DNA from 2 places in the Heyndrickxia sp. FSL K6-6286 genome. Region 2 is predicted to be linked to the other one. Evidence: a T-box and tRNA genes for the amino acid it is inferred to sense, from the RefSeq annotation. Region 2 holds a T-box; the other holds one or more tRNA genes.

Region 1 (7,145 bases), 1.8 Mb from region 2:
GAACACGGAAGTTAAGCTTCTTAGCGCCGATGGTAGTTGGGGGCTCTCCCCCTGCAAGAGTAGGACGTTGCCAGGCGATTTATGGAGGATTAGCTCAGCTGGGAGAGCACCTGCCTTACAAGCAGGGGGTCGGCGGTTCGATCCCGTCATCCTCCACCATATATAATGCCGGCCTAGCTCAATTGGTAGAGCAACTGACTTGTAATCAGTAGGTTGGGGGTTCAAGTCCTCTGGCCGGCACCACTTAGGTCATTACGAGCCATTAGCTCAGTTGGTAGAGCACGATCGAGTACGCTACGAAGAGTAACATCAGCGTACCAATCGAGATACAGCTTGAATAATCTTGCTGAGATTGGGACGTCGTAGATGCATTTATATTCGAAGTACATGCTTATACTATTAATTATATTCATAAAGAGCCATTAGCTCAGTTGGTAGAGCATCTGACTTTTAATCAGAGGGTCGAAGGTTCGAGTCCTTCATGGCTCACCATTGTTTTTTGTAACGAAAAATTACTTATCTTTTTGTTAAACGAAAAACATTTTTCATAACGCGGGTGTGGCGGAATTGGCAGACGCACCAGACTTAGGATCTGGCGCCGCAAGGCGTGGGGGTTCGACTCCCTTCACCCGCATTATAAAATAAAGTTGCGGAAGTAGTTCAGTGGTAGAACACCACCTTGCCAAGGTGGGGGTCGCGGGTTCGAATCCCGTCTTCCGCTCCAAACAACCCTTGCCGGGGTGGCGGAACTGGCAGACGCACAGGACTTAAAATCCTGCGGTAGGTGACTACCGTACCGGTTCGATTCCGGTCCTCGGCATATAAATCATGCGCCCGTAGCTCAATTGGATAGAGCGTTTGACTACGGATCAAAAGGTTAGGGGTTCGACTCCTCTCGGGCGCGCCATGAACGGGAAGTAGCTCAGCTTGGTAGAGCACATGGTTTGGGACCATGGGGTCGCAGGTTCGAATCCTGTCTTCCCGACCATTATACAATTGGGGCCTTAGCTCAGCTGGGAGAGCGCCTGCTTTGCACGCAGGAGGTCAGCGGTTCGATCCCGCTAGGCTCCACCAATATCTAAAATTAAAATTTACTATGGCGGCGTAGCTCAGCTGGCTAGAGCGTACGGTTCATACCCGTGAGGTCGTGGGTTCGATCCCCTCCGCCGCTACCATAGAGGACCTTTAGCTCAGCTGGTTAGAGCAGACGGCTCATAACCGTCCGGTCGTAGGTTCGAGTCCTACAAGGTCCACCATATATAATTGGAGGAATACCCAAGTCTGGCTGAAGGGATCGGTCTTGAAAACCGACAGGCGGGTTACACCGCGCGGGGGTTCGAATCCCTCTTCCTCCGCCATAACTATTTCTTTAAAAGATTTTTAATAATATCGTCACTGGGTGGAGCAACGAGCGTTACTTCATCGAACAACTACGAGTTGTACCGATTGAGCTGCTACTAGAGTAAGCATACTGAAATCGGGACAGTTGATGAAAAGATTGGATTAGAATATTTTTAATAATATCGTCGCGGGGTGGAGCAGTCTGGTAGCTCGTCGGGCTCATAACCCGAAGGTCGCAGGTTCAAATCCTGCCTCCGCAATCATTTTCAAGTAAACTTGAAAGAAATTTGGTCCGGTAGTTCAGTTGGTTAGAATGCCTGCCTGTCACGCAGGAGGTCGCGGGTTCGAGTCCCGTCCGGACCGCCATTTTATAATTTGGCTCGGTAGCTCAGTCGGTAGAGCACGTCCGAATAGGCTACAAAGCGATACATCAGCGTACCAATTGAGCCACAGCTTGAATAAGCTTTCTGAAATTGGGACGATGGCGAACACAATTTTATATAGAAAATAGATATTATATTTGGCTCGGTAGCTCAGTCGGTAGAGCAATGGACTGAAAATCCATGTGTCGGCGGTTCGATTCCGTCCCGAGCCACCATTTTATGTTTAAGTGGCTAATAACTACATGTAATCCAATGTTTAGTTGAACATGACGGCTATTCCGAAGTGGTTAAAAATTGGATTGTGGCTCAGACATTTGTGAGGTCGATTCCGATTAGTGGCCCCATCATGCGGGTGTAGTTTAGTGGTAAAACTACAGCCTTCCAAGCTGTTGTCGTGGGTTCGATTCCCATCACCCGCTCCATAATTTTTGTGGGCCTATAGCTCAGCTGGTTAGAGCGCACGCCTGATAAGCGTGAGGTCGATGGTTCGAGTCCATTTAGGCCCACCATAATGATAATTTACTTGTTCCGCAGTAGCTCAGTGGTAGAGCTATCGGCTGTTAACCGATCGGTCGTAGGTTCGAATCCTACCTGCGGAGCCATATAATTGGAGAAGTACTCAAGTGGCTGAAGAGGCGCCCCTGCTAAGGGTGTAGGTCGGGTAACCGGCGCGAGGGTTCAAATCCCTCCTTCTCCGTATTGTCGGCCCGTTGGTCAAGCGGTTAAGACACCGCCCTTTCACGGCGGTAACACGGGTTCGAATCCCGTACGGGTCATTCATTATTAAGAAAAAAGGTAGTTTAAAAGATTTCTAAAATAGAAACTTTTAAACTACCTTTTTTTGTCTAGAGGTAATATTGGTTCTATACTATATGATGTAGGGATTTACACAATTTTAAGACATAAAAAATGCTCGTAATCATTATGTGAGTTTTCAAGAAACCAGTATCAACTATACATAATAAATTCTAACATGATATTACTTGATTATAAAAAAGTATAGGAGAATAATCAAAGTCCATCTCAACAGGCTTATAAAAATCCTTTTTTTCCTGTCTGTCAAAAGCCCATGGGTATACGTATAGCCTTAACAAAAGTGAAATGATTTGAACAATTGGTAGAGACTGTTGAATCAACTGAACGAAAGCGTTGAGCAAAAACTATTATCTTCTTAGAATAAAAGAAAAAGGGGAGAAGTAAAAATAACTTCTCCCCACATTTAGCATTGAATCTCATTTTAATGTTATGTTGCTATAAGGAATAGCAACATATGAAATCTGTTTTTCACTACTTGATAAGAAATGAAATGAAAAGCCCAATTGTTACTAGTAAACCAAAGAAAGTATTTGTTTGAGCTGTTGCTTTCATCGCAGGAACCATTTGAATAGGTTCTGTCTTTCCAATGAAGCCTCTTACTGCTTTAATAGGCATTGGAAGGCTTAAAAGTGTAATGAGAGTCCATGGTGTGACGATCTGCATTAGCACTAAAACAATTAACCATAGATATGAGACTATAAACATGGTAGCAAGTAATGTAATTGCATTTTTTCTTCCTATTAGAATAGCAACTGTTTTCCGTCCATTTTCCTTATCTCCATCTAAATCACGAATGTTATTGGATAACATAATTGCTCCTACTAAAATGAATATAGGAATAGAGATAAGAATGCTATCTGTCGTAATATTACCGGTTTGAATAAAATAAGAAATTAGTATAATAACAATCCCCATAAAGAACCCTGAAATAATTTCTCCAAAAGGGGTATATGCAATTGGTAAGGGTCCTCCAGTATAAAAATAACCAACAGCCATACATATGGCTCCAATAACTGCAATCCACCAGGAACTACTGATGATAATATACAGTCCTAATAATGCAGAGATCCCATAGAAAATCAGAGCAAGATTAAGAACAGTTTTTGGTTTTACACCATTTCGGACAATGGCACCGCCAATTCCAACTGATTCTTCATGGTCTAGTCCTCTAGCATAATCGTAATACTCATTAAACATATTTGTCGCTGCCTGTATTAGTAGGCAAGCCACTAGCATCGCAATGAATATTGGAATATCAATCTTTGAGTTTTGCATGGCAAAGGCTGTCCCTAATAATACAGGGACAAAAGAAGCAGTAAGCGTATGGGGTCGCGTTAATTGCCACCAAATTCGCCATCCTTTGTCTGGTTTCACCAATGGTGAAGAATGTGAACTCATTGTTATGTCTCTCCCTTTACATATCTTTACCTTGAAAAAGTTCATCTGGTTTTGTTCCCCAGCATTATCCATAAGGCGTGCAAATCTATTGTTAATGCAGATTTAGTCCTCCTATAGACCATCGAAATGACAATAGGAGTACACTCTAAAGTGTAGGTAAATGAAGGATAGGTGTCAATCAATTTTTATATGTAATGGAAAGAAAAATTCCCATTTCAATATTTGAATCATAGATTACTGAACTTTTTTGTCTAGTTGTCATATAATAAGGTAGGGAAAAAGTTTCATAAGATATGTTCGTTGACTCCGTCGATTTAGAAGTGTATCTTAAAAGTTGGGCATAATATAGAACAAGAATGCAATGATCATAGTAATTAACGTAAGGTAGTTTTGGGGGAGATAAAGTTGACAAGTATTCAACATTCAAAAATTGAAACTGAGTTTGAAATTGCTGTTGGTAGAGCTAAGGATAAAGAGTATCCCATTCTATTTAGCTATACAGAAATTTTGAATAATATGAACCCCCTTTCATTTTATTCTTCTGCTAAGCAGTTATTTCAAGGGAAAAGGTTTTTTTGGAAAGTACCCGATGATGAAACCATCATCGTAGGTTTAGGAAGTACTTATACATTACAAACATCTTTAGGGGAACATCGATTTGAAACGATTCAGTCTGAATGGAATGATCTCATTAAAGATGCTCATATTTATAATCCATATAACGTACAAGGCACAGGACCTCTTATATTCGGAGGCTTTTCTTTTGATCCTGATAGTGTAGAAGAACCAGAGTGGAGTTCATTCACTAATGCATTATTCCATTTACCTGAATTAATGTTAGTAATCGATAAACAAAGTTCGTATTTAACGATAAATATACGATGTTCTTCAATCAAAGATAAAGATAGATTGGCTCAATTACTTAGAATTAAAGAACAAATTCTATCATCAAGTGCATCAGAAAATATATTAAAGGTAGACATACATCAAGAAGAAGAAGTAAATCCTGATGCGTGGAAAAAGGCTGTCGCTAATGTAGTTCGTCTATTAAATGATGATAATGAAGTAAGAAAAGTTGTTATGGCTAGAAAAATGAATGTAACCTTTAATGGAGAGATTTCTTCGGACCATGTATTGAATCATTTATGGAATGAACAGCATGAAAGTTTTATCTTTGCGTTAGAATGGTTAGATAGTTGTTTTACAGGTGCTTCACCTGAAAGGCTTGTGAAAAAAATAGGGGATAACATTTTATCTGCCTGTATTGCAGGATCAATAAAAAGAGATAAAGATGAGAAAAAAGATGTTGCCTTAGGACAAGCTCTATTAAATGACGATAAGAATAGACAAGAGCACCAATTCGTTGTATCAATGATCCAAGAGATTATGAATAAATATTGTCATGATTTAGAAATCGCTATCGAACCGACGTTAATGAAGATGCGCGACATTCAACATCTTTTCACACCAGTGAAAGGGACAGTTAAAAATAAAAATACATCCATTCTATCTATAGCTAAAGATTTACATCCGACACCAGCTATGGGGGGAGTTCCGACAACGGATGCGATGCAAATCATTCGTGAAGTGGAAAATATGGATCGTGGCTTCTATGCTGCTCCAATCGGCTGGCTGGACTATCAGGGAAATGGTGAATTTGCAGTAGGAATCAGATCAAGTCTAATAAAGGGAAAAGAAGCATTTTTATATGCCGGGTGTGGTGTAGTGGCTGATTCAATCCCGGAGGATGAATATTTTGAGACAAGAATTAAATTTCGTCCGATGCTTCGAGCATTAGGAGGAAAACAACTATGATACATCAAGAAACTTTAACAAAATATTTAGCAATGTTTATTCAGGAACTATCGAATGCTGGAATTGAAAATGTAGTTATTAGTCCTGGTTCTAGATCAACACCGTTAGCTATGCTCATTGCTGAGCATCCCAAACTAAATTATTACATTAATATTGATGAACGCTCTGCTGCTTTTTTTGCATTGGGGATAGCAAAACAAACTAGAAAGCCTGTGGCATTACTATGTACTTCTGGAACGGCTGCAGCCAATTATTACCCAGCAATTGTAGAGGCTAGAATAGCAAGAGTACCACTTGTTGTATTAACTGCTGATCGCCCTCATGAGCTGAGGGATATTGGTGCGCCCCAAGCTATTAACCAAATTCATTTATATGGTGAACATGTTAAATGGTTTACGGAAATGGCCATTCCAGAAGCGAATGAAGAGATGTTTAGCTTTGTGCGCACAACAGCATCTAGAGCAGTAAGTATCGCGTTATTAGAGCCTGCTGGACCTGTCCATTTGAACTTTCCATTGAGGGAACCACTTATTCCAATTATTGAGCCATCGCCATATGCAGACTTAGATGATCAGCCAAGTGTCACTGTAACTCACGGGCATCTTATGCCAAATGAGAACGTTATGCTGGATTTAAGTGAAAAGCTTAAGAATACAGAGAAAGGACTCATTATTTGTGGAGTGCTTGATCATCCATATCTACAGGACTCAATTATAGAATTAGCTGAGAAATTAGGATATCCAATTTTGGCGGATCCATTGTCACAATTACGAAGTGGTAATTTTTCCGGGGACTATATTATTGATAATTATGATGCAATCTTAAAGGAAACCCAATATAAAGAAAAATTAAAACCGGATGTCATCTTGCGATTCGGTGGAATGCCAGTTTCGAAGCCACTTACGCTATTCATGAAAAGTTTGTCTGATACGGAGCATTTCATTGTTGAAAGTGGAAATGGAGGTTGGAGAGATCCAATCAAGAAGGCAACGCAAATGATTTATTGTGATGAAGCTCTTTTTTGTAATGAGCTATGTAAGAAAGTAAATAAAAAAGAAAATGCTCAGTGGCTATATATGTGGCAGCATTTAAATAATATTTCAAGAAGTACTGTCATACAAGAAATTGGAGATATCAATGAATTGGACGAAGGGAAAGTTGTCTTAGAATTGATTAAAGGTATGCCAGAGAATAGTACTTTATTTGTAGGGAATAGTATGCCTATTCGTGATGTTGATACATTTTTCCATTTTAACAGTAAAAAGATACGTGTTATGGCAAATCGAGGAGCAAATGGGATTGATGGGGTTGTTTCAAGTGCACTTGGTGCAAGTCTATATGGTGAACCACTATTCTTATTAATAGGTGATTTATCATTTTTCCATGATTTAA
Region 2 (7,145 bases):
GGGGAAGTTTGGCAAGAAATTCAAACGACAGTGAGTTCACTACGTTTGGATGCAGTTCTATCTTCTGTATACAATATTTCTAGACAAAAAGCCCAAACGCTTATAGCCCATGGTTTGGTGAAAATAAATTGGCGAATTGTGGAACAATCAGCTTTTATTTGTGAAGAAGGGGACGTATTGTCTGCAAGAGGACATGGAAGGTGTAAGCTGCTTTCATTTGACGGGAAGACCAAAAAAGAAAAATGGCGAATAAAAGCTGGTGTGTTGAAATAATTTGAAAAAGTTGCAGGAAAATCCCCACAAACTGTCGAATATCGGTATAATAGAGTTAGGAGTTCAACCGTCTTAACTTGAAGTTTTTTACTTTCAGGGGCTAGCGTTGAAGCTAAAGGCAAGCGCCTTGATATCTATTGAATATAGATAAAAATGTTTTCTGGTCTTGTTTATAGGACTTAATCATAAAGTTATTAAAGATTAAATTTGAATACATTGTGGAGGTGGCAGAATGCCTTTAACACCATTGGATATACATAATAAAGAATTTAGTAGAGGTTTTCGAGGGTACGATGAGGACGAAGTAAATGAATTCCTCGACCAAATTATTAAGGATTATGAAATTATCATTCGTGAGAAAAAAGAGTTGGAAGAAACGTTAAACTCTCTTAATGAACGCTTAGGACATTTTACCAACATAGAGGAAACACTGCATAAATCCATAGTTGTTGCCCAAGAAGCGGCTGAGGAAGTTCGTGGCAATGCGCAAAAGGAATCGAAGTTAATTATTAGAGAAGCTGAGAAAAATGCAGATAGAATTGTAAATGAAGCATTGTCAAAAGCTAGAAAAATTGCTTTAGAAATTGAAGAATTGAAAAAGCAATCAAAGGTATTCCGTACAAGATTTAAGATGTTAATCGAAGCTCAATTAGATTTGTTAAAAAATGATGATTGGGACCATTTAATGGAATTTGAAATTGATGCTACAGAATTAAATCTTGAAGAAGAAATGAAATAATCTTGACGAAATGAAATTATTTCACATATAATTTATAAAACTAATATTTTAAACGATGACAGGGACAGTACAATTATTTACAGGTCTTATTATATAAAGCGAACCAAGGATAGTGAAAGCTTGGTATAAGCAAATAATTGGAACATCACCCTAGAGTTCTTGAATTGAACACCTTTATGGTCAGTAGATAATAGCGAATCATTCACGATACGAATGCTAAGAGGCGGATAATCTATGATTATCTACTAGGGTGGTACCGCGGGAAAACCTTCTCGTCCCTTTACAGGGATGTGAAGGTTTTTTTGTTGTTTAAACATATCCATACAAAAGTAAGAAAAAGCCTATAGAATAGTTCTAAATAGGCAATGATGTGTATAGTGAATTCGGGATTTTTCAAATTGTTGGTCCCTATGATATCAAGGAGGAAGTAACATGGATTATAAAGATACGTTATTAATGCCAAAAACAGAATTTCCAATGCGAGGAAACCTTCCTAAACGCGAACCGGAAATTCAAGAAAAATGGAAGGAACTTAATATCTACGAAAAGGTGCAAGAGCATACAAAAGGTAGACCATTATTTGTCCTTCATGATGGACCTCCATATGCTAATGGCGATCTTCATATGGGGCATGCATTAAATAAAACATTAAAAGATTTTATCGTTCGATATAAATCAATGACAGGATTCAATGCTCCTTATGTTCCTGGCTGGGATACACATGGTTTGCCAATTGAACAAGCGTTAACGAACAAAGGTGTCAAACGTAAGGAAATGTCTGTTGCCGAATTCCGTAAACTTTGTGAGGAATATGCCTATCAACAAGTTGATAATCAACGTGAAGCATTTAAACGTTTAGGTGTACGTGGTGATTGGGAAAATCCATATATCACTTTAAAGCCTGAATATGAAGCACAACAAATTAAGGTTTTTGGTGAGATGGCTAAAAAAGGATATATTTATAAAGGAATGAAACCTGTTTACTGGTCTCCTTCTAGTGAATCAGCTTTAGCCGAAGCAGAAATTGAATATAAAGATATTAAATCTCCATCTATCTATGTTGCCTTTGAAGTAAAAGATGGAAAAGGTGTATTAGAAGCTAATACAAAGATTATTATTTGGACGACGACACCATGGACAATTCCGGCCAATTTAGGAATTGCTGTAAATCCGGAAATTGACTATGTAGTAGTAAGCGTTAATAACGAAAAATATGTAATTGCGAAAGCATTACTAGAAACGGTTTCTGAAGTTTTAGAATGGGAATCCCCTGAAATTGTTCAAACAGTTACAGGAAAAGAGCTAGAATATGTAGTAGCTAAACATCCATTATATGATCGAGATTCATTAGTAATTTTAGGTGACCATGTTACTACAGAATCTGGTACTGGATGTGTTCATACAGCTCCAGGTCATGGGGAAGATGATTTCCTTGTAGGTAAAAAATATGGGTTAGATGTTTTATGTCCAGTTGATGATAAAGGTGTTTTAACTTCTGAGGCACCTGGCTTTGAAGGATTATTCTATGATAAAGCAAATAAGCCGATTACAGAGAAGTTGGAGGAAGCTGGTGCATTACTTAAATTAAACTTCTTCACACACTCATATCCGCATGATTGGAGAACGAAGAAACCTGTTATCTTCCGAGCTACTGCGCAATGGTTTGCATCTATTGATAAGTTCCGTGAAGAACTTTTACAAGCTATAAAGGAAGTAAAATGGGTACCAACTTGGGGTGAAACACGCCTATTTAATATGGTCCGTGACCGTGGCGATTGGTGTATTTCAAGACAACGTGCGTGGGGTGTACCAATCCCGGTATTTTATGGGGAAAATGGTGACCCGATCATCACTGATGAAACAATCGAGCATATCTCTAATTTATTCCGTGAGCATGGGTCAAATATTTGGTTTGAACGTGAAGCAAAGGATCTATTGCCTGAGGGATTCACACACCCAAGTAGTCCAAATGGGGAATTTACAAAAGAAACAGATATTATGGATGTATGGTTCGATTCAGGTTCATCCCATCAAGGTGTACTAGTTGAACGTGATGATCTTCAGCGTCCTGCAGATCTTTATCTTGAAGGATCTGATCAGTACCGTGGATGGTTTAATTCATCATTAACTACTTCTGTTGCAGTTTCAGGTCAAGCACCATATAAAGGTGTTCTAAGCCATGGCTTCGTCCTTGATGGTGAAGGCAGAAAGATGAGTAAGTCATTAGGAAATGTGATCTTGCCTGGAAAGGTAGTCAATCAACTAGGAGCAGATATCATTCGTTTATGGGTAGCATCTGTTGACTATCAAGCAGATGTTCGTGTATCCGATGCTATTTTGAAACAAGTATCAGAAGTATATCGTAAGATTCGAAATACGTTCCGATTCTTATTAGGAAATTTATCAGACTTTGATCCTGCAACTGATAAAGTTAAGTATGAGGACCTTCGTGAAGTGGATCAATTTATGCTTGTGAAATTAAATAATTTAATTAAACAAGTTCGAAATGCTTATGAAGGTTATGAATATTCAACGATCTACCATAATGTGAATAATTTCTGTACTCTAGATTTAAGTTCATTTTATTTAGACTTTGCAAAAGATGTATTATATATTGAAGCAAAAGATAATGAAGAACGTCGGGCAATGCAAACCGTTCTATATGAATGCTTAACAACTTTAACTAAGCTCTTAACACCGATTCTTCCGCATACGGCTGATGAAGTTTGGGGCTATATCCCTGGCATTGAAGAAGTTAGTGTTCAGCTTACTAATATGCCTGAATATGTTGAAATTCCAAATGCTAAGGAATTAGAATTAAAATGGGAAAATTTCTTAAAATTACGGGATGATGTTCTAAAGGCACTAGAAGAAGCACGTAATGAAAAAGTTATTGGAAAATCATTAACTGCAAAAATCACTGTATATGTGAATGATGAAATGAAACAATTATTAGATTCCATTTCTGAAAACATGAAGCAATTATTTATTGTTTCTGGATTTGAGGTAGGTGGAGCGATCGCTGATGCTCCTGAAAATGCTGTAAAACTTGAACATGCAGCAATTGTTGTTGAAAAAGCTGAAGGTGAGACATGTGAACGCTGCTGGATTGTAACAACTGAAATAGGTAAGGACGAGAATCATCCAACATTATGTCAGCGTTGTGCTTCAGTTGTTAAAGAATCTTATGAAAATGTTCAATAAAATAATTGCTAAAAAACCCTTGAAGGTAAATCTTCGAGGGTTTTCTATTTTATGTAACTACATGAAAGACTTACTCCATCATCATTTTCAAGATTCGGGTAAACTAACAATAATTCATTAAAGGAGGGAATATCAATGTGCCGCAATGATGATCAATTATTTTATTTACTTCATGATCTAAAAGCTGAATTAAGTGCATATGAGACAAAGGACGAATTAATTAAAGACATGATTAATGAAGAATTAAAAGATATTCATACAGCCCTTTCTAAATGGAATAAAGGTAATTATGGAAAGTGTGAGCACAGTGGTGATCCAATCCCGAAAGAATGGCTGGAAACAATACCTACATTGAAATCCTCAGATGAATGGAATCAACTATGGTCATATGGGAAAATATCCATACCTTATAGTTGAGTACATCTTAAACTTTTCTAAAATCCCCCTGTATGCTACAATTCAAAAGAAGAAACGTAAAACTATATAATTATAATGAAAAAGTAGATACGGGGGTATCCTTTGTGATTTATTACATACTGGCTTTATTTGTAATTGCATTAGACCAAATAACAAAAATGTTGGTCGTTAAAAATATGGAAATAGGAGAAAGTATTAATATTATTGAAGATGTATTTTCCATTACCTCACATCGAAATCGAGGTGCAGCATGGGGGATTTTAGAAGGCCAAATGTGGCTGTTTTATTTGATTACCATCATTGTTGTTGGTGGAATTATTTATTATCTTTATAAATATGCAAAAGGAAAACCCTTATTAGGAATCAGTCTTGCCTTTATGTTAGGGGGGGCAATTGGGAATTTTATTGATCGATTAATTCGCCAAGAAGTAGTGGATTTTCTTTATGCCAGAATTATTGATTTTCCAATTTTCAATATTGCAGATGCAAGCCTAACGATTGGTGTGATTCTACTACTTATTCAAATGCTTATAGAAGAGCGTAAATCAAAGGAGAAAACATATGGGAAAAATGGAACACATCATTCTTGAAAGTGAGAATAACGAACGTATCGACAAGATTATTTCCACTTTGAATGCAGAATGGTCCCGTTCACAAGTTCAGCAATGGATTAAAGATGGACATGTTAAAGTAAATGGAAAACAAATTAAAGCAAATTATAAATGCACGACTAATGATCAAATTGTCATTGATATCCCTGAACCAGAGATCCTTGATGTTCAGGCAGAAGAAATGAATTTAGACATTTACTATGAGGATGGGGATGTACTCGTTGTAAATAAACCAAAAGGAATGGTTGTTCATCCAGCACCAGGACATTTAACAGGTACACTAGTTAATGGCTTGATGGCACATTGTAAGGATCTATCGGGTATTAATGGAGTGTTAAGACCTGGTATTGTACATCGAATTGATAAAGATACATCAGGATTATTAATGGTGGCTAAAAATGATATGGCACATGAAGGACTGGTTAATCAATTAGTCGATAAATCAGTGACACGTAAATATTTCGCCATCGTTCACGGAAATGTCCCTCATGATTATGGAACAATTGATGCACCTATTGGACGTGACCCAAATGATCGTCAAAGAATGACTGTAGTTGATAATGGAAAACAAGCTGTGACCCATTTTCGTGTATTAGAACGATTCAATCAATATACATTTATTGAATGTGAATTAGAAACAGGACGTACTCATCAAATACGTGTCCATATGAAATATATAGGTTTCCCATTAGTTGGTGATCCTAAATATGGTCCTAGAAAAACATTGTCAATCGGTGGGCAAGCATTGCACGCAGGTATCCTAGGGTTCATTCATCCTCGGACGAAACAATATATTGAATTTGAGGCCCCATTACCAGAGGAATTTGAAAAACTGTTAATCGAGCTAAAAAGATAAGGTTGACAAATTAGTTATCTAGTATTAATCTATTAATAACTTAATATCCCCTTTAATACAGTCCTGTGAGGCTGGGAAGGAAACGGATAGTTGATTCAATTGTAAATTCGTAGACCCTCTCGCCGACAAGGTGAGAGGGTTTTTAATTTGTGAGGTGGAAAAATTGTCTCAAAAAGCTATCGTTCTTGATCAGCAAGCAATTAGAAGAGCACTTACTCGTATAGCTCATGAAATTATTGAGCGCAATAAAGGGATACAAGACTGCATTTTAGTAGGAATTAAGACAAGAGGTATTCATATCGCAGAGCGTTTAGCAGAAAGAATTGAACAAATTGAAGGCCGTCCTATTGATGTAGGGGTTTTAGATATCACATTATATCGTGATGATTTATCGAAAAAAAATGAAGATGCTGAGCCTGAAGTAAAGGGTTCCCATATTCCTAGTGAAATTAATAATCGTAAAGTCATTTTGGTAGATGATGTATTATATACTGGAAGAACTGTCCGTGCTGGAATGGATGCATTGATGGATATTGGCAGACCCTCCCAAATTCAGCTAGCTGTATTAGTTGATCGAGGTCACCGTGAACTTCCAATACGTGCAGATTTCATCGGTAAGAATATACCAACCTCAAGCAGTGAAAGAATTGTTGTAGCCCTTGAGGAAGTAGATGAATTAGATCAAGTAAGTATTTATGAAAACTAAATAAAAACCTTTTAAAAGCAGTCCAGAGAGGCTGACAAAGGTGGAAACTTTCTATTGAACCATTATGTTGTTCGATAGGTTGTCTAGCCCTCTTTGTAGCTTCTTGCTATAAAGAGGGTTTTTATTTTGACTGAAGCACAAATTATAGGAAAACTTAATGTAAGGGAGATTGAATCTTATGGGGAGAAATCCAGATATCGTACTAGATATACATGATAAACCAAATAAAACACAATGGATTAGTTTAAGTATTCAACATTTGTTTGCGATGTTTGGATCAACTGTTTTAGTTCCGCTTCTAGTCCACTTGAGTCCAGCAGTTGCACTTGCTTCAAGCGG

The links. A T-box is a leader RNA that pairs with one kind of tRNA and senses whether it is charged. The one in region 2 lies ahead of ileS (isoleucine--tRNA ligase), so its partner is inferred to be a tRNA-Ile.
Region 1: it has a tRNA-Ile gene. The T-box ahead of ileS (isoleucine--tRNA ligase) is inferred to sense a tRNA for this amino acid. The anticodon was not compared.

What each region holds. Positions count from the first base shown of each region.
Region 1 is NZ_CP152029.1:1,496,704-1,503,848, forward strand. Features, by position in the region: rRNA gene rrf (5S ribosomal RNA) at 1-76, shown strand, start outside; tRNA gene MHI39_RS07420 (tRNA-Val) at 84-159, shown strand; tRNA gene MHI39_RS07425 (tRNA-Thr) at 168-243, shown strand; tRNA gene MHI39_RS07430 (tRNA-Lys) at 417-492, shown strand; tRNA gene MHI39_RS07435 (tRNA-Leu) at 553-634, shown strand; tRNA gene MHI39_RS07440 (tRNA-Gly) at 650-724, shown strand; tRNA gene MHI39_RS07445 (tRNA-Leu) at 735-820, shown strand; tRNA gene MHI39_RS07450 (tRNA-Arg) at 831-907, shown strand; tRNA gene MHI39_RS07455 (tRNA-Pro) at 912-988, shown strand; tRNA gene MHI39_RS07460 (tRNA-Ala) at 999-1,074, shown strand; tRNA gene MHI39_RS07465 (tRNA-Met) at 1,099-1,175, shown strand; tRNA gene MHI39_RS07470 (tRNA-Ile) at 1,180-1,256, shown strand; tRNA gene MHI39_RS07475 (tRNA-Ser) at 1,266-1,358, shown strand; tRNA gene MHI39_RS07480 (tRNA-Met) at 1,528-1,601, shown strand; tRNA gene MHI39_RS07485 (tRNA-Asp) at 1,631-1,707, shown strand; tRNA gene MHI39_RS07490 (tRNA-Phe) at 1,864-1,939, shown strand; tRNA gene MHI39_RS07495 (tRNA-Gly) at 2,073-2,146, shown strand; tRNA gene MHI39_RS07500 (tRNA-Ile) at 2,157-2,233, shown strand; tRNA gene MHI39_RS07505 (tRNA-Asn) at 2,252-2,326, shown strand; tRNA gene MHI39_RS07510 (tRNA-Ser) at 2,334-2,421, shown strand; tRNA gene MHI39_RS07515 (tRNA-Glu) at 2,429-2,500, shown strand; gene MHI39_RS07520 (1,4-dihydroxy-2-naphthoate polyprenyltransferase) at 3,012-3,938, opposite strand; gene MHI39_RS07525 (isochorismate synthase) at 4,344-5,753, shown strand; gene menD (2-succinyl-5-enolpyruvyl-6-hydroxy-3-cyclohexene-1-carboxylic-acid synthase) at 5,750-7,145, shown strand, end outside.
Region 2 is NZ_CP152029.1:3,260,938-3,268,082, reverse strand. Features, by position in the region: gene MHI39_RS16460 (RNA-binding protein) at 1-273, shown strand, start outside; gene MHI39_RS16455 (DivIVA domain-containing protein) at 506-1,012, shown strand; T-box leader at 1,059-1,295, shown strand; gene ileS (isoleucine--tRNA ligase) at 1,445-4,216, shown strand; gene MHI39_RS16445 (hypothetical protein) at 4,352-4,633, shown strand; gene lspA (signal peptidase II) at 4,738-5,223, shown strand; gene MHI39_RS16435 (RluA family pseudouridine synthase) at 5,195-6,100, shown strand; gene pyrR (bifunctional pyr operon transcriptional regulator/uracil phosphoribosyltransferase PyrR) at 6,264-6,806, shown strand; gene MHI39_RS16425 (solute carrier family 23 protein) at 6,985-7,145, shown strand, end outside.